Regions from separate parts of the Spongisporangium articulatum genome, predicted to be linked through region 1. Evidence: riboswitches for the same ligand, from Rfam matches in the RefSeq annotation. Region 1 holds a riboswitch; each other region holds the start of a gene.
The links. Region 1 has a riboswitch for S-adenosylmethionine ahead of ACIB24_RS10865 (bifunctional o-acetylhomoserine/o-acetylserine sulfhydrylase). Riboswitches for the same ligand answer to the same signal wherever they lie in the genome.
Positions count from the first base shown of each region.

Region 2: it holds a riboswitch for S-adenosylmethionine, as region 1 does, so the genes downstream of both, ACIB24_RS01150 (hypothetical protein) here and ACIB24_RS10865 (bifunctional o-acetylhomoserine/o-acetylserine sulfhydrylase) in region 1, are expected to answer to the same signal.
Region 3: it holds a riboswitch for S-adenosylmethionine, as region 1 does, so the genes downstream of both, ACIB24_RS15470 (putative leader peptide) here and ACIB24_RS10865 (bifunctional o-acetylhomoserine/o-acetylserine sulfhydrylase) in region 1, are expected to answer to the same signal.

Region 1 covers NZ_JBITLV010000003.1:259,507-265,274, forward strand. The annotation lists gene ACIB24_RS10850 (universal stress protein) at 1-150, opposite strand, end outside; gene ACIB24_RS10855 (NUDIX domain-containing protein) at 231-716, shown strand; gene metX (homoserine O-acetyltransferase MetX) at 792-1,973, opposite strand; gene ACIB24_RS10865 (bifunctional o-acetylhomoserine/o-acetylserine sulfhydrylase) at 2,011-3,327, opposite strand; SAM riboswitch class IV at 3,408-3,532, opposite strand; gene ACIB24_RS10870 (DUF4192 domain-containing protein) at 3,606-4,811, opposite strand; gene ACIB24_RS10875 (matrixin family metalloprotease) at 4,916-5,768, opposite strand, start outside.
Region 2 covers NZ_JBITLV010000001.1:238,007-243,774, forward strand. The annotation lists gene ACIB24_RS01140 (1-acyl-sn-glycerol-3-phosphate acyltransferase) at 1-341, opposite strand, end outside; gene ACIB24_RS01145 (sulfurtransferase) at 460-1,344, opposite strand; SAM riboswitch class IV at 1,548-1,661, shown strand; gene ACIB24_RS01150 (hypothetical protein) at 1,706-2,383, shown strand; gene ACIB24_RS01155 (transglutaminase family protein) at 2,430-3,326, opposite strand; gene ACIB24_RS01160 (circularly permuted type 2 ATP-grasp protein) at 3,323-5,768, opposite strand, start outside.
Region 3 covers NZ_JBITLV010000005.1:100,811-106,578, reverse strand. The annotation lists gene ACIB24_RS15480 (phosphoadenylyl-sulfate reductase) at 1-455, opposite strand, end outside; gene ACIB24_RS15475 (nitrite/sulfite reductase) at 637-2,361, opposite strand; gene ACIB24_RS15470 (putative leader peptide) at 2,464-2,565, opposite strand; SAM riboswitch class I at 2,571-2,661, opposite strand; gene ACIB24_RS15465 (alpha/beta hydrolase) at 2,745-3,665, opposite strand; gene ACIB24_RS15460 (acyl-CoA dehydrogenase family protein) at 3,759-4,973, shown strand; gene ACIB24_RS15455 (Dps family protein) at 5,073-5,675, shown strand; gene ACIB24_RS15450 (general stress protein) at 5,742-5,768, shown strand, end outside.

The DNA.
Region 1 (5,768 bases):
GACCGGGGCCGGCTCCGCGACCAGAGGGTTGGGGCGGGCCTGCGAGACGACCACGACGAGGTCCGCCGAGCGCATGGCGCACTCCGCGACGGCCCGTTCGATGGCGGCCCTGCCCTCGGGGGTTGGCGCGAATCCGACCAGAACCGACATGAAGCACCTCCCGCCCCTGAAGCTACCCCAGGAACAGGTCGCGGTCACGGTGGCTGCGAGTGGCCAAGTACCGTGGCGGCATGAGTGCCGGTGACGGGAACGCCTGGGTGCACTGCCACCTCGGGCACCGGCACTGGGGCCGCTACGGCGCGGCCGGTCTGGTGCTGGTGCGCGGGGCTCGCGACGAACCGGCGCCGCGCCAGATCCTGCTGCAGTTGCGGGCCGCCTGGACGCACGAGGGCGGTACCTGGGGTGTACCCGGCGGGGCCCGGGACTCGCACGAGTCGATCGAGACCGCCGCCGTGCGCGAGGCGGAGGAGGAGGCCGGGCTGGACGGCGCAGCCCTGAAACTCCCCGAGAACCCGCTGCTGGTCGGCACCGACCACGGCGAGTGGTCCTACACGTACGTTCTCGCCTTCGCCCCCGACGACCTGACGATCGGCCCGCCGACCCAGGAGAGCGAGGCGCTGGCCTGGGTCGACCTGGACGCCGTCCCGGGTCTCGCGTTGCACTCGGGCTTCGCGGCCACCTGGCCCGCCGTCCAGTCCTGGATCACGACCCCCTGACGCTCATACTCCCGGAAGCCACCGTTCGAGAGGCTATTTCGCGGCCTAGGGGGTGGTTAGCGGGAGCATGAGCGCTCAGAGCAGTTCGCCGAGGACCTTGCCGACCTGCTCGGTCTCGACGAGGAACCCGTCGTGCCCGTACGGCGAGGAGATCAGCCGCATCCCGGTGCAGTGCCGGATGCCGGCGGCGATCTCGGCGTTCTGGTCGGGCGGGTAGAGGCGGTCGGAGTCGATGGCGGCCACCGCCGTCCTCGCCGTAACCCGGGCCAGCGCCGCGGCGACGCCCCCGCGGCCGCGCCCCACGTCGTGGCTGCTCATGCCCTCGGTGAGCACGAGGTAGGAGTTCGCGTCGAACCGGTGCACCAGCTTCTCGGCGTGGTGGTCGAGGTACGACTCGACGGCGAACCGGCCGCGCCCGCCCAGCGGGTCCTCCCCCGGCTGCGGGCGGCGCCCGAAGCGCAGGTTGATCTCGTGCTCGGTGCGGTAGGTGACGTGCGCGATGCGGCGCGCGACGCCCAGGCCCAGGTGCGGCCCGGTGCCGGGCGCACCGCCGTAGTAGTCGCCGCCCCGGTAGGCCGGGTCGGCCTTGATGGCCGCCAGTTGCGGTGAGCACCAGGCGATCTGGTCGCCGGAGGCGGCCGCCGTGGTGGCCAGCAGGAACAGTCGCTCGACCCGGTCGGGCTGCATGACGGCCCATTCGAGGGCGCGCATGCCACCCATCGAGCCGCCGACGACGAGCGCCCACCGGTCCAGACCGAGCGCATCGGCCAGCCGCACCTCGGCGGAGACCTGGTCCCGCACCGTCAGGTACGGGAACCGGCTGCCGTACGGGACGCCGTCCGGGGCCGTGGAGGCCGGGCCCGTCGTGCCCTGGCAGCCGCCGAGCACGTTGGGGGCCACGACGAACCAGCGGTCGGTGTCGAGGGCGCGGCCCGGCCCGATCAGCTCGCTCCACCAGCCGGGGGTGGGATGCCCGGGGCCGGCGTCACCGGCGACGTGGCTGTCGCCGGTCAGCGCGTGCAGCACCAGGACGGCGTTGTCACGGGCCGGGGACAACTCGCCCCACGTCTCGTACGCCATCCGGACCCCCGCCAGCCGGCCGCCACGCTCCAGGCCGATGTCGCCGACGTCCACGAACTGCCGGTGCCCGACCTCGTCACCCTCGAACCAGGCGCCGGACGCCGGTGGAAGCACGACGGGGTACCCCGTCCCCGGGTTCTCACCCGGGGACGGGGTCTCCGCCTCAGCCGCTGACATGCGTGGTGTACTCAGCCTTCTCGCTCGGACAGCGCGCTCAGTCGCCCTTGGCGGCCCGGAAGCCCGCCTCGAGGTCGGCGATGATGTCGGTGACGTTCTCCAGGCCGACCGAGAGGCGGACCAGACCGGGCGTGACGCCGGTCGCGGCCTGCTCCTCGGGGGTGAGCTGGCTGTGCGTGGTGCTGGCCGGGTGGATCACCAGGCTGCGCACGTCACCGATGTTGGCCACGTGGCTGTGCAGCTCGAGGGCGTCGACGAACCGCTTGCCGGCCTCGACCCCGCCCTTGATCTCGAAGGCCAGCACGCCACCCGCACCCTTCGGCGCGTACTTCTGCGCGTTGGCGTACCAGGGGCTGGACGGCAGGCCCGCGTAAGAGACCGACTCGACCTCGTCGCGACCCTGCAGCCACTCGGCGACGGCCTTCGCGTTCGCCACGTGCCGCTCGATCCGCAGGCTGAGCGTCTCCAGGCCCTGCGCGATGAGGAAGGCGTTGAACGGCGAGACCGCCGGGCCCAGGTCGCGGATCAGCTGCACCCGCGCCTTGAGGATGAAGGACAGGTTGACGCCGAAGATGCCGTTCGCGCCGAGCGTCTCGGCGTAGACCAGGCCGTGGTAGCTGGGGTCGGGCTCGTTGAAGCCCGGGTACTTGGCCTGGTCGGCGCCGAAGTCGAACTTGCCCGCGTCGACGATCACGCCGGCGATGGCCGCACCGTGACCGCCCAGGTACTTCGTGGCCGAATGCACGACGATGTCGGCGCCGTGCTCGATCGGGCGGATCAGGTAGGGCGTGGCGACGGTGTTGTCGACGATCAGCGGGACGCCGGCCTCGTGCGCCACCCCGGCGACGCCCTCGATGTCGAGCACGTCCTGCTTCGGGTTGGAAATGGTCTCGGCGAAGAAGGCCTTGGTGTTCGGCCGGACGGCCGCCTTCCACGACTCGAGGTCGTCGGGGTTCTCCACGAACGAGACCTCGATGCCCAGCTTCGGCAGCGAGTAGTGGAACAGGTTGTACGTGCCGCCGTAGAGGCTGGGGCTGGAGACGATGTGGTCGCCGGCCTGGGCCAGGTTGAGGATGGCCAGGGTCTCGGCCGCCTGGCCGCTGGCCACCAGCAGCGCGCCGACGCCGCCCTCGAGGCTGGCGATGCGCTGCTCGACCACGTCGGTGGTCGGGTTGTTGAGGCGGGTGTAGATGTTGCCGAGCTCCGCCAGCCCGAACCGGGCCGCGGCCTGGTCGGTGCTCTCGAAGACGAACGAGGTGGTCTGGTAGATCGGCAGGGCGCGGGCCCCGGTGGTGCCGTCTGCCGTCTGACCGGCGTGGATCTGCCGGGTTTCGAAGGACCAGCCGTCGGACATGGGTGTCTCTCCTCCAGGTCAGGGGCACGCCAGGCGTGCCCGCGCGGGCAGGGCCCGCAGCCGACGCGTCGACGGGGAGTCGACCGCGCTTGCCGCCGCCCTGGGATGCGCCCGGGACGGCGACCAGGTCATCACCCGGGGCACCCCACCGCGGAAGGAGGGTTGCCGGCCAGCTAGCCGGGGCTTGTCGCTGGCACTCATGACCGTGGGCACAGGATAACCAACCCCGCGCCCCTGCGGAACCGTGCCTTCCATTGTGCACCAGACAGGTCGATATTTCACCCGTGTTTCTCCTGGGTGTTCGGGCCCGAGCGGGCCCTGGATGTCGCCGGGGTCACACCCGGCCGGGTGACCCACGCCGGCGGCAGCCACCCGGGGGCCGTACCGGTCAGCAGCAGCTGGCCGACGAGGCGGGCCAGCGACTGCCCGGGCCGGTCGGCCAGGGCCCGTTCGACCAGGAGCCGCGCCCGGGTCGTGTCGCCCTGGTACCAGGCGTGCAGGGCCAGGACGGCGAGCGCCCCGCCCCGCGCGCCCGGCGCCGACCGCCGGGCCACGGCGGCCAGGACGACGCGGCTGCGTTCCAGCAGCGCCGCCCGGTGCTCGGTCTCCGGGTCCAGCGCCAGCACCCGGTCGTACTCGGGCCCGCCGCCGGACGTGAGGAAGCCGTCCCAGCCGTCCTCCGAAAGGTGCAGACCGGCGCGGACGACGTCGCGGTCCCCGCCGAGCCCGGCCAGCACCACCGCGTCGCGCAGCCACGGATCGTCCAGCGTGGGCCCGAGCGCCGCGACCTCCCCGTCGCCCAGCTGGTCCGCGTCGAAGGCGGCCGCCCACCGTTCCCACCACCCGAGGCGATCGGCGACGGTCCACGGCCCCGGGTCCTCCGCAGGCGCACCCGCGAACGGCTCGGGCTGGACGTCGTCCAGCAGCCCCTCCATCGAGGAGACCAGGGCCCGGCCGGCCACCGTGAACGTGGCTGCCGCCCGGCTGGTCTCGATCTCGGCGATCGGGAAACCCGCCGCGGGACAACACGTCCGGTCCCGGCAGTCGAGCGAACGGTACGAGTCCCGCCCGACGCCGATCACGTCCATGACGGACCCGCCCAATCGACGTACCTCGTCTCGCAGCTGAGCGACCCGCACCGACGGCCGCGACCCCGGCGCCCGACCGGGCCGGGCGTCGAACAGGTCGGCCTGGAAGAGCATCACCAGCACCCGGACCGCTCCGGCGGCCCGGATCGGCTGGTACAGCTGGCGGATCAGCTCACGGCGGCCGGGCAGGTCCGGCGGGACGTCGCCGCGCAGGGTCAGCCCCAACCGCCCCTTCGGCTCGTGCACGGCCACCATCACGAGACTCTCGGCGGGCTTGTAGCCCAGCCGGTACCAGACCGCGGCCACCGCATCGGCCGGCCCGGAACCGGACAGCACCACGTCGTACTCGAAGTCCTCATCGGGCCCCGGCCCGGGTTGCATCGCACTCGACGTCATGCCGAGCAAGCCTGGCCCGGATCGACCCGCGACGCGGGCGTGCACCCGAGAACCTGTGCACAACCAGCCGTTTCAGGGCCTGTGAATTACAGGACGAGCACGGCTCAGTAGTCGCGGAAGCAGGGCCCACCGGACAGCTTGGCCAGGCCGCGTAGGTCACCCGGCGCGTAGTCGGCGGGCGTGCCGTCGGGCCGGGGGTTCATCAGCGAGTCGTCGTCGTTCTCGTGGTCGAGCCCGGCGAGGTGCCCGAACTCGTGCCGGACCACGGCCTCGACCCGCGCCGAACCGTCGTCCCAGGTGGCGATCTGGGCCAGGTTCTCGCGGTTGAGCAGCACCACGCCGGTGACGTAGCGCCGCTCACCCGGGTCGTTCCCGCCGATCGACTCCGGGCCGCCGAGGCCGGCGAACCCGGCCATCGAGGGGAACTCGGTCGGGTCGGTGAAGGCGATCAGGACGGGCGACCAGCGGTCGCCGTACCGGGCCCGGTCCATGGACGGGCGGCCGGTGCGGGGAGCCTCGTCGGTGGTGCCGTCGGAGGTGAAGCGCAGGCCCGTGACCTGCTCGAGGCGGGCGATCGCGGACCGCACGGCCGCGAGACCGCCGGGCGGGGCGCCGTCCGGGCGGATGACGTAGTGGATGGGGCGGCACGGGTCCCAGCGCACCGGGGTGCCGGACCCGTCGTCCTCGAGCTCGAGGAACCGGTACCCGCCGCTTCCCGAGGGCGCGGCCAGGGGCACGGCGAGCGGTGCGCGGGCGGCGTCGGCGGGCAGCGCCGGGCGGGCCCAGCGACCGGCCAGCGTGCCGGCCCACGGGCCGTGGCCGCGGCCTGCGGCCACCCCGCACAGCAGCCCGGCCAGGACGGCCGCGACGAGCAGGGCGACCAGCAGCACGGGACGCCGGGAGGGCGTGTTGACGGCCACGTGCCGGGGCTGCGGGAGCAGCCGGACGACGTCCCCG
Region 2 (5,768 bases), on a different contig from region 1:
AAGCCGAGCGTCACCGGCAGCCCGGTCTCCAGCGCCAGCCGGTAGAACCCGGACTTCCAGTACTCACCCTTGCTGCGCGTGCCCTCGGCCGCCACGACCACCGTGAAATCCTCGCGCCCACCGGCCATCTCCGCGAGCTGCCCGACCATCCCACCCGGGTGCGACCGGTCCACCGGCACGCAGCCGAGCCCGCGCATCACGTAGCCGAACGGCCAGCGGAAGAACTCCTTCTTGACCAGGATGTGCGGCGGCACCCGGTCGTGCCAGAGCAGCATCAGGGCCAGCACGAAGTCCCAGTTCGAGGTGTGCGGGGCCCCGATGAAGATGCCGTTGCGGGGCACCGTCCCCACCTTGGTGAACCGCGACAAACGGAAAGCGGCCCGGGCAAGGGCGGCACGAATCCTCATCGCACCGACCCTAGCCGGGCCGCCTCACTGAGCCAGACGGGTGAACGTGACGTCAGCCTCGCTCGCTGCCCTTCACGATCGGCACTCGCACGCTGTTGCCCCACTCGGTCCACGAGCCGTCGTAGTTGCGGACGTTCGAGAAGCCCAGCAGGTGGGTGAGCACGAACCACGTGTGGCTGGAGCGCTCACCGATGCGGCAGTAGGCGATCACGTCGTCGTCGGCCTTCAGGCCCTGCTCCTGCAGGTAGATGGCCTCCAGGTCGGCGCGGCCCTTGAACCGGCCGTCCTCGGCCGCGGCCCGCGCCCACGGGACCGACGCCGCACCCGGAATGTGACCGCCGCGCAGCACACCCTCCTGCGGGTAGTCGGCCATGTGGGTCGTCTCGCCCGAGTACTCGGAGGGGGAGCGGACGTCGACCAGCGGCTTGCCGAGGTGCTCCAGCACCTCGGACTTGAAGGCGCGGATGGTCGAGTCGTCGCGCTCGACGACCGGGTAGTCGGCCGCCGGCAGCGACGGCACCTCGGTCGACAACTCGCGGTCCTCGGCGATCCAGGCCGCGCGGCCGCCGTCCAGCAGGCGCACGTCCGGGTGGCCGAACAGCGAGAACACCCAGAGGGCGTAGGCGGCCCACCAGTTGTTCCGGTCGCCGTAGATGACAACCGTCGAGTCGCGCGAGATGCCCTTCTCGGAGAGAAGTTTCGCGAACTGCTCACCGTCCAGGTAGTCGCGGGTGGTCTGGTCGTTGAGCTCCGTGTGCCAGTCGACCTTCACCGCGCCGGGGATGTGGCCGCTGTCGTACAGCAGCACGTCCTCGTCGGACTCGACGACCACGAGGCCGGGGGTGCCGAGGTTCTTGGCGAGCCAGTCGGTGGTGACGAGCCGCTCGGGGTGCGCGTACTCGGCGAGCTTCGGGTCGTCGTCGTGGGGCAGGGCCATCGGATCTCCTTGATCGATAAGTCGGAAGCCGGGCGCGACCAGGGACACGACCGCTGCGGCAACTCTCATGCCGTGGTCAGGACCGTAGACCGCCCGATGCCGCAGACCGTAACCACGGCGTCATCCGCCCGTCAATGTGGAGTGATCCAGTCGACTAATCGCCGGTCTTGTCCGGTCCGTGAGACGCCCGTATCATCGACGGCGGTCATGAGAACCAGCGCCAAGCCCCGGCTCGCTGGTCGGCAACCCTCCTCCGCGGTGGGGTGCTCCGGGTGAGGACCGGGCCGTGCTCGAGGTGAGCGCGGCAAGCGCGGACTCCCTGCGGGTCCCTGACCGACGAAGGACGCCCGCCATGCCCTGCGTGACGCCCCTGAGACTGGCCGTCGCCCTCGACGGCTGTCCCGAGGCGGACCTGCCGGCGCTGGTGGAGGCGGCTGAGCGGGCCCGCCTCGACTTCGTCACGCTTCCCGCGAGCGCGACGGACCTCGGGCTCAGGGCCAAGGTGGGCCTGCTGATCACCCGCGCGGACGACGTCCGCCGACTCGAGCTCGAACCCGCCCCGGGGGCGGGTGGTCCGGGCACCGAGGTGCGGGCCTGCGTCGTCGGGGACGACCCCGCCGAGGCGGTCGCCGAGGCGGACATCGCCTTCACCGTCGTCGCCACGCCGGAGCAGACGCCCCCCGCGGTGTCGGCCCTGCGCGAGCTGCGGGCCGGGTCGCCGCGGCCCACGGAGAAGCTTCTGGTGTTCGCCGACCTGCGCCTGGGCCTCGGCACCGACCTGCACCTGGGCACCGCCGACGACGGCCTCCCGCTGCTGTCCGGGCCCGCCGCCGGCCTGGCCTCCCGCCTGCAGGGCTGGCAGCGCACGGGGCTCGACGGTTTCCGCGTCCGGGCCGACGGCCTCGACGAGCTCGAGGTTCTGACCCGCGCGGTCATCCCGGCTCTGCTGGAGAACGACGCCTTCCGCCGCGGCTACGAGTCCAAGACCCTGCGCGGCGTCCTCGGCCTGCCGCCGGCCCGCGTCGAGGCCACCGCCTGAATCGCGCCCCGAATCCCACACGAACGTGTCGGATTCCGAGCGCGATCTAGAGGCGTTCGACGTCCACCGCGACGCTGAGCGTGCTGTTGGCCGACTCCGTGAAGATCACGCCCTTCAGCGGCGGCACGTCCGTGTACTCCCGGCCCCACGCGGTCACCACGTAGGCCGAGTCGACGACCCCGTCGTTGGTCGGGTCCAGGTCGACCCAGCCGATGCCCGGCACCAGCACCGAGACCCAGGCGTGCGAGGCGTCGGCGCCCTGCAGCTTCGGCTGGCCGGGCGGCGGCGTGGTCTCGACGTACCCGCTGACGTAGCGCGCGGGCAGGCCGGCCCAGCGGATGGCGGCGACCGCGATGTGCGCGAAGTCCTGGCAGACGCCCTCCCGGCGGGCCAGCACCTCCGACAGTGACGACGTCACGGTGGTCACCCCGGAGCGGTACCGGAACCCCGCGTAGATGCCGTGCACCAGCGCGTGCAGCGCCTCCCCGAGGGGCCGGCCGGGGGTGAACCACGAGCGGGCGAGGGTGGCCACGGGCTCGATGGCCAAGCGGGGCGACTCCAGCCGGTAGTGCGCGGCCAGCATCGGGGCGTCCGGAACGTCCGCGAACGGCTCGTACGGCCCGACCTCGTCCCAGCGCACGTCGTCCAGCGTGGCCAGCTCGAACCGTGGCCGGTCGACGACCACGCGGCTCTCGGCGGTCACCACGAGCTTCCGGTGCGGCGTGTGCACCTCGAAGTACGAGGCGTGGTTGCCGAAGAAATCCGGCTGCCCGTTCGCCACCAGCCCGGCGGGGGCCACCGTCACCTCGGCGGACAGCGCCTGCTGGCCCGGGGCGTCGCGCGGGGTCAGGTAGGCCCAGCCGTAGGAGGAGGTGACGTCGTCCTCGTACTCGTACGTCGTCACGTGCCGCACACGGTAGGTCCGCGCGGTGGTCTCGCTCATCGCGTCTCCCGGCCGTCCACGGCCAGCGGTCGCGGCGGCAGCACGCGGGCGAAGTAGGTGCGCGCGACCGCGTAGCCGAGGTCGGACAGGACGCCGGACAGCTCCTCGAGCCGGGCCAGCAGCGCCGTCCGGTCGTCGGCCGCCTCCCCGACGACGACGCCCCCGGCCACCAGCGCCCGCGCGGCGTCCAGCTCGGGCAGGTCGCGGGAGCCGGCCAGCCCGGCCTCGAGCCCGGCCAGGTCGGCATCCAGGGCGTCGAGCTGGTGGGCCAGGCCACGCGGGTTGTCGGGGTCGACCAGCAGCAGGTCGAGCACGGCCTGGGCCCGCGGCCGGCCCGGCACCCGGCGGCGCATCGTGATCACCGACTCGGCGGCGATCAGCACCGACTCCAGCACCAGTTCCTCGCCGTCCAGCGGTTCGGCGCCCCCCAGCTGCGGGTCCAGCGCGTGCCGCAGCAGCTGCACCAGCTGCAGCGAGCGCTCGATCCGGCGCCCGGCGTCCATCACGAACCAGCCTCCGTCGCGGACCATGCTCTCCGCGGCCAGCCCCGACAGGGCCAGCAGCCCCTCCAACACGCGGGAGGTGGCCGGCTGCAGGTACAGCTCGGGTTCCTCGCGCTGGGCCAGTTCGTGCAGCGCCCGCTCCATGCCCGACAGCACCAGGAACGTGTCCGTGGACAGCAGCTCCCGGACGCCGTACGCGGCCTCGATCGTGTGCCGCACCCCGTGCGCGAGCGACCCGGGCAGGAAGGTGTCGACGGCCAGGCGCAGCAGCTCGGGGCCCGGTTCCTCGAGGCGCTCGGCCGCACCCTCGCCGAGGAACCCGGGGAAGGTGGTGGTGACGCCGGTCAGCGCCCGCAGCATCCGGGTCATCGATCCGTGCCCGACGCTGCCCGGGGCGTGCGCGTGGTCGGCGGCCAGGTCGGAGGCGACCCGCAGCAACCGGGCCGCGTCCTCCGCCCGCTCGGCGTACCGGCCGAGCCAGAACAGGTCCTCGGCGACGCGGGCCGGAACCGCCGCGGTCGCGGCGGCGGCCACCGGGACGTCGTCCAGCACCTCGAGCTCGGGGGCTCCGGGCTGCTGCACCAGGGGTGCGGGCACGACCGCCAGGTCGGCCAGGTCGACGTCGGAGTCGGCCAGCACCCAGACGTCCTTGGCCGACGCCCCGCTCTGGTTGGAGATGTCGTAGCTGGCCACCTCGGCGCCCACGCGGCCGAGCCCCCCGTTCATCAGCGTGTACCCGTCGGGCCCGGCCACGGCGAAGGCCCGCAGCACCAGACGGCGCGGTTCGAGCCCGGCGGCGGTGGCCACCGGGGTGCTGCTCATCTCCAGCCGCTCCTGGGCGGACCAGTTGTGCGGTTCGGCCTCGATCCGCGCCCGCAACGCGGCCAGCTGCCGGCTCGACAGCTCCCAGCCGAACCGGTTCGCGCGGCCCACTCCGCGCGCGATCGGCCGGACGACGAGCTCGCCCAGGTTGGCCAGCACGTGCCGGCGGGACGCGTCGTGGCCGCACCACCAGGTGGGCACGCTGGGCAGTTTCAGCGGTTCGTCGAGCAGGACCTCGGCCAGCCGGGGCAGGAACGGGACGAGGCCGCCGTTCTCGAGAACGCCCGCGCCGGGCGGGTTCACGATGCTCACGTTGCCCGCCCGAGCGGCCTGCAGCAGCCCCGGGACGCCGAGCCGCGAGTCGCCGCGCAGCTCCAGCGGGTCGCAGAACCAGCCGTCGACCCTTCTCAGGACGACGTCGACGCGCTCGGGACGGCCGAGCGAGCGGAACCAGACCTGCTCGTCGCGGACCTGGAGGTCCCGACCCTCGACCAGCGGGAAGCCGAGGAGGCTGGACAGGAAGGCGTGCTCGAACGACGTCTCGCTCGGCGCCCCCGGGGTCAGGATGACCACCCGCGGCATCTCGCCCGGCCGGGGCGCGACGGCCTGCAACGCCGAGCGCAGGGTGTGGAAGAACGAGCGCAGCCGGCGGAGTTGGGTGTCCCGGTACAACGCCGGCATCACCCGCGAGACGATCCGCCGGTTCTGCATCGCGTAGCCGGACCCGGACGGCGCCTGGGCCCGGTCGCCCAGGGCGTACCAGCCCTCGGGGCGGCGCACGAGGTCGGTGGCGGCGAGGATCAGCTGGTGGTCGCCCGGCAGCAGGATGCCGTCGCACTGGCGCAGGAACCCGCTGTGCCCGTAGACGACCTCGGGCGGCAGCAGGCCCTCGCGGATCAGCCGCCGCTCGCCGTAGACGTCGGCGAGGACCGCGTCGAGCAGGGCGCCGCGCTGGGCCAGGCCGGCCGCCAGCTCGTCCCACTCGGGGCCCGACACGATCGTGGGCAACGGGTCGAGCCGCCACCCGCCGAACACGGTCTCGTCGCCCGGCGCGTAGGTGACCCCGTCGTCCTGCAGCAGCCGCCGGACCTGACCGATGCGGGCCTGCAGCCCGGAG
Region 3 (5,768 bases), on a different contig from region 1:
AGCCCGGTGGCCCAGGCCCGGTAGCCGGCCAGCGCCCGGTTCAGCGGCTCGACCTTGCGCAGCGCGCAGCACCGGTCGGGGTCGGTCTCGTGCAGCTTGCCCCACTCGGCCTCGTGGTCGGCGACCGACTGCTTGGGCGTGATCGAGAGCATCCGCACCGGGTACGAGGCCTCGACGGCCTTCACGGTGCCGATGGTCTCGGCGAAGTGGTAGCCGGTGTCGACGAACAGGACGTCGGTGCCCGGGACGGCGCGCGAGGTGAGGTGCGCGAGCACCGTGTCACCCATCGCGGCGGTGACGACGAAGCTCTTGCCGAACGCACGCCCGGCCCAGCCGAGGACGGTCAGCGGGTCGGCGCCCTCGAGCACCTGGTTGGCGTGGGCGGCGAAGGCGACGGGGTCGGCATCCAGTGCGGCGGCGACGTCCTCGGGGCGACTGATCAGCGAACCGATCATGATCTTTCACTCTCCAAAGTCTTTATTCCGTAAAAGGTCAGGCTGAAGGCGCGCAGACAGCTGCGACAGTGCCAGCCACCCTCTTCGCGGGGCCGCAGGTCCTCCTCCGCGCAGAACGGGCAGAAGTACGGGACCGCCCGCTGCGTCGTACCGGCCGGCTGCGCGGCGCCCTCAGCCGCGCTCACCGGATGGCCTCGTCGTCCGCCCGCAGCACCCACGACGCGAAGGTCTCCTCGCCGTCGCGCTCCTTCAGCCAGCGCCGCACGACCCGCTCGACGTAGTCGGGCAGGTCGGCCGAGCTCGTCTTCAACCCGCGCAGCTTGCGGCCGAATCCGGCGTGCACGCCGAGCCCGCCGCCCAGGTGGATCTGGAAGCCCTCGACCGTCGGGCCCTGCGGGTCGTCCGGGTTCGGGACCTGGATGCCCTTCAGACCGATGTCCGCGATCTGCGCGCGGGCGCACGAGTTCGGGCAGCCGTTCATGTTGATGGTCAGCGAGGGGCCGTCGAGCGTGAACAGCTCGGGGACGTCGGCCAGCCGGGTCTCCAGCTCGTTCACCAGGGTCGTGGCGGTCGACTTGGTGGCCGTGATGGCCAGCTTGCAGAACTCGATGCCGGTGCAGGCCATCGTCCCGCGGCGGAAGATCGACGGGCGGGCCGTGAGGCCGATCGTGTCCAGGTCGTCGAGCAGGTCGGCGACCCGCTTGGCGGTCACGTCGAGCACCACGAGCTTCTGCTGCGGGGTGAACCGCAGCCGGTTCGAACCGGCCTTCTCCATCGCGTCCGCGAGCCCCTCGAGGACCGAGCCGCTGATCCGCCCGACGACGGGCGTGGCCCCGACGTAGAACTTGCCGTTCTTCTGCCGGTGCACGCCGACGTGGTCGTGCTTGGTGGTCGGCAGCACCGGCGCCGGGCCGTCGAGGAGCGGACGCTTCAGGTACTCGTCCTCCAGCACCTGGCGGAACTTCTCCGGCCCCCAGTCGGCCATCAGGAACTTCAGCCGGGCCCGGGTCCGCAGCCGCCGGTAGCCGTAGTCGCGGAAGATCTGGATGACGCCGTGCCACACCTCGGGCACCTCGTCGAGCGGCACCCAGGTGCCCAGCCGCTGCGCGAGCATCGGGTTGGTCGACAGGCCACCGCCCACCCAGAGGTCGAAGCCCGGGCCGTGCTCGGGGTGGTTCACGCCGACGAAGGCGATGTCGTGGATCTCGTGCGCGACGTCCTGGTGCGGGCTGCCGCTGACGGCCGTCTTGAACTTCCGGGGCAGGTTGGCCAGCGTCGGGTCGCCCACCCACTGCTTCACGATGGCCTTGATCGCGGGTGTGCCGTCGATGATCTCGTCGGCGGCGATGCCGGCCAGGGGCGAGCCGAGGACGACGCGCGGGGTGTCCCCGCAGGCCTCGGTGGTCGACAGCCGGGCGGCGGCCAGCAGGTCCCAGATCTCGGGCATGTCCTCGACCCGGATCCAGTGGTACTGGATGTTCTGCCGGTCGGTGATGTCGGCCGTGCCGCGGGCGAACCGCTGCGAGATCTCGGCCAAGGTGCGCAGCTGGGCCACGGTCACGGCGCCACCGTCGATGCGGACGCGGAGCATGAAGTACTCGTCGTCCAGCTCGTGCGGCTCCAGCGAGGCGGTGCGGCCGCCGTCGATCCCGGGCTTGCGCTGCGTGTACAGGCCCCACCAGCGCATCCGGCCGCGCAGGTCCTCGCCGGGGATGCTGGCGAAGCCCTGCTCGGCGTACGTGGACAGGATGCGCTCGCGGACGGCGAGCCCGCCCTCCCGGGCCTTCCAGGCCTCGTTCTCGTTCAGCGGCTCGCGCTCACCCAGCGCCCACTGCCCCTCGGGCCGCTTCGGGCGCGCGGCGGCGCCCTTCGCGGCGGGGGTCTTGGCCGGGGTCTCGGTGCTCACGGAACTGCTCACGGATCCTTTGCGGGTTCGGACGACGGGTGCGTGCGCGCGCTCGAACCGCGCCCGGGCGGGCGCGGTGCAGTGGTGCGGGTTCGGCTGGGCTCAGCCGGCGCAGACGCCGGCCAGACACGCCGCGCTGGCGGTCCGCAGAAGATCCACGTAGGCACGCTTGGTCAGCGGCGGGGTCTTCGGTGCCGGGGTCATGTCTGCTCCCATCGTTCCTGGCGGAAGCACCTGCCCCAGTCGGGGTGGTTGCTGCGACGTCTACGAGCCAGGTCTCTCGGTCGCTCTGGATGGCTTCAACGAAGGTACGGCGCGCTCTCTTTCAGCGTCAAAGTGATGTCCATCATGTGGACTCCTCTGCCCGGTTTTGGGGCCGGACCTCACCTGACCAGCGCATTGCCGATAAATCCGATCGACTTCGGTGCCTTTGCGAGCCAGTAGCGGTTCGTGTGGACGCCGTCCCCGAAGTCGGTCTCGGGCGCCGTCCCGGTGGCCTTCCCCAGGTCCTGCGCGTACGTGCGGGCGGCCCACCAGAACGGGTCGGCGCGACCGCAGTCGATCTTGACCCGCACGCCCGTCAGCGCCCGCAGCCGGGCGCGGGTGAAGACGTCGTTGCGCTCGAAGTCCTCGCGGTCGTCGAAGGCCCCGGCCGCGCTGTCTCCCGGCTCCAGCCACAGGGCGGGGGACTCGGCGACTACCCCGGCCACCCGTTCGGACCCCAGCCGGGCGGCCAGCAGCAGCGCGCCGTACCCGCCCATCGACCAGCCGAGCACCCCGATCCGGTCGTTCTCCGACGCCTGCAGCCCCCGCCGGGCCAGCAGCGGCAGGAACTCCTCCAGCAGCATCCCTTGGGCGTCGCCGTCCCGCCGCGGGTGCCAGTACGTCTCCCCGCCGTCGACGGCGGCCAGCGCGAACGGGGGCACCCCGGCCGCCACGGCCGCCGAGAGCACCTGGGGGTAGCCGATCTCCTGCATCCCCGCGGCACTGGCCCCCCGCCCGTGGAGCACCAGACAGACCGGCAGGCGGGCGTCGTCCTCGAACCCCCGGGGGTAGGAGACGGCCCAGTTCACGTCCACCCCGCGCCGGTGGGAACGGAACCGGCCGGAGGCCGACGGCCCGGTCGGGACGGCGGGGACGGCGCCGGCCGGGCCGGTCAGGCCCAGCCACTTCAGGGCGGCCACGCGGCCGGGCAGGACGTCCTCGTAGACCAGGGCGCCCGCCGTCCCGATCAGGCCCAGCCCGCCCAGCACGCCGGCGGCCAGGATCGCGCGGCGGGCGGGTCCCCCGGTGGTGACGGTCACACCGAGCCAGGGTGCTTTGCCTCTGGCAGGCTGTCCATACTCCGAACACCACCACTGAACTGATGCAACTGATGCAAAGGAGCGCGACGGCTCATGGGTCGCCTGCAGAACACTGAAGGTCTCACCGACGACCAGCGGGAGATCCTCAAGGCCGTCAAGACCTTCGTGGATGAGCAGATCATCCCGGTCGCCAACGAGCTGGAGCACAAGGACGAGTACCCGACGGCGATCGTCGAGGGCATGAAGGAGATGGGGATCTTCGGCCTGATGATCCCCGAGGAGTACGGCGGCCTGGGCGAGTCCCTGCTGACCTACGCCCTCTGCGTCGAGGAGATCGCCCGGGGCTGGATGAGCGTCTCGGGCATCATCAACACCCACTTCATCGTCGCCCACATGCTGATCCACCACGGCACCGAGGAGCAGAAGCAGAAGTACCTGCCCCGGATGGCCGCCGGCGAGCTGCGCGGCGCCTTCTCGATGAGCGAGCCGCACACCGGCTCCGACGTCTCCGCCATCAAGGTCAAGGCGACCAAGGGTGAGCCGACGGCCGACGGGGTGGACACCTGGACCATCAACGGCGAGAAGATGTGGCTGACCAACGGCGGTTCCTCGTCGCTGGTCGCGGTCCTCACGAAGACCGAGCTGGGCGAGAAGTCGGTCTACAAGAACATGACCACCTTCCTGGTCGAGAAGGAACCGGGCATTGGCAAGGTCGGCAAGGGCCTCGAGGTCCCGGCCAAGATCGAGAAGATGGGCTACAAGGGCGTCGACACCACGCCGCTGGTCTTCGACGGCTACGAGACCACGAGCGCCGAGATCCTCGGTGGTGAGCCCGGCAAGGGCTTCTACCAGATGATGGACGGCGTCGAGGTCGGCCGTGTGAACGTCGCCGCCCGCGCGTGCGGCCTGGCGATGCGCGCCTTCGAGGTCGGCATCGAGTACGCCCAGCAGCGCGAGACCTTCGGCAAGCCGATCGCCGAGCACCAGGCCGTGCAGTTCCGCCTGGCGGAGATGGCCACCAAGGTCGAGGCCGCCCATCAGATGATGATCATGGCCGCCCGCAAGAAGGACTCGGGTGAGCGCAACGACCTCGAGGCCGGCATGGCCAAGTACCTGGCCTCGGAGTACTGCGCGCAGGTCGTGGAGGACTCGTTCCGCATCCACGGCGGCTACGGCTACTCGAAGGAGTACGAGATCGAGCGGCTCTACCGCGAGGCGCCGATGCTGCTGATCGGGGAGGGCACCGCCGACATCCAGCGCATGATCGTCGGGCGTCGCCTGCTGGAGCTGTACAAGAGCAAGAGCTGAGCGGCTAGCACGTGATCGAGGGCCGCGCACACGCAAAGGGTGCGCGGCCCTTGACATCTCAAGGTGCGGTCAGTACAAGGCGCTCCTATCGTCGGGGGTATGACCACCACGACTGACGCACCCAGCAGCAAGGCCCCCTCGTTCGACAAGCCGTCGTACACCGTGCCCGGTCTGAGCCTCGACACGGGCCGGAAGGTGGCCGAGATTCTCCAGCAGCGCCTCAACGCGCTGAACGACCTGCACCTGACCCTGAAGCACGCCCACTGGAACGTGGTGGGCCCGCACTTCATCTCGGTGCACCAGATGATCGACCCGCAGGTGGACGTCGTGCGCGAGTTCGCCGACGCCGTTGCCGAGCGCATCGCGACCCTCGGCGCCTCGCCGGACGGGACGCCGGGCGCGATCGTCAAGCAGCGCACCTGGGACGACTACTCGGTCGGCCGGGCGGGCGCGATCCAGCACCTGGCCGCGCTCGACATCGTCTACACCGGGGTCATCACCGACCACCGCAAGGCGGCCCAGGAGACCGAGGACCTCGACGACGTCACCAACGACCTGCTCGTGGGTCAGCTGCACCAGCTGGAGCTGTTCCACTGGTTCGTGCGCGCCCACCTGGAGAACGCGGGCGGGGAACTGAGCACCTCGGGCCTCTCGTCCGAGGGTGAGGCCGCGGCCAACGCCGACCGGGCCGGCACCCAGTAATCTCCCAGTCGATTCGCAGGCGGCTCCGGTTGCGGGGCCGCCTGCGGTGCGGGGGAGAATGATCACATGTCGAACCTCGGTCCCACCGGCGCC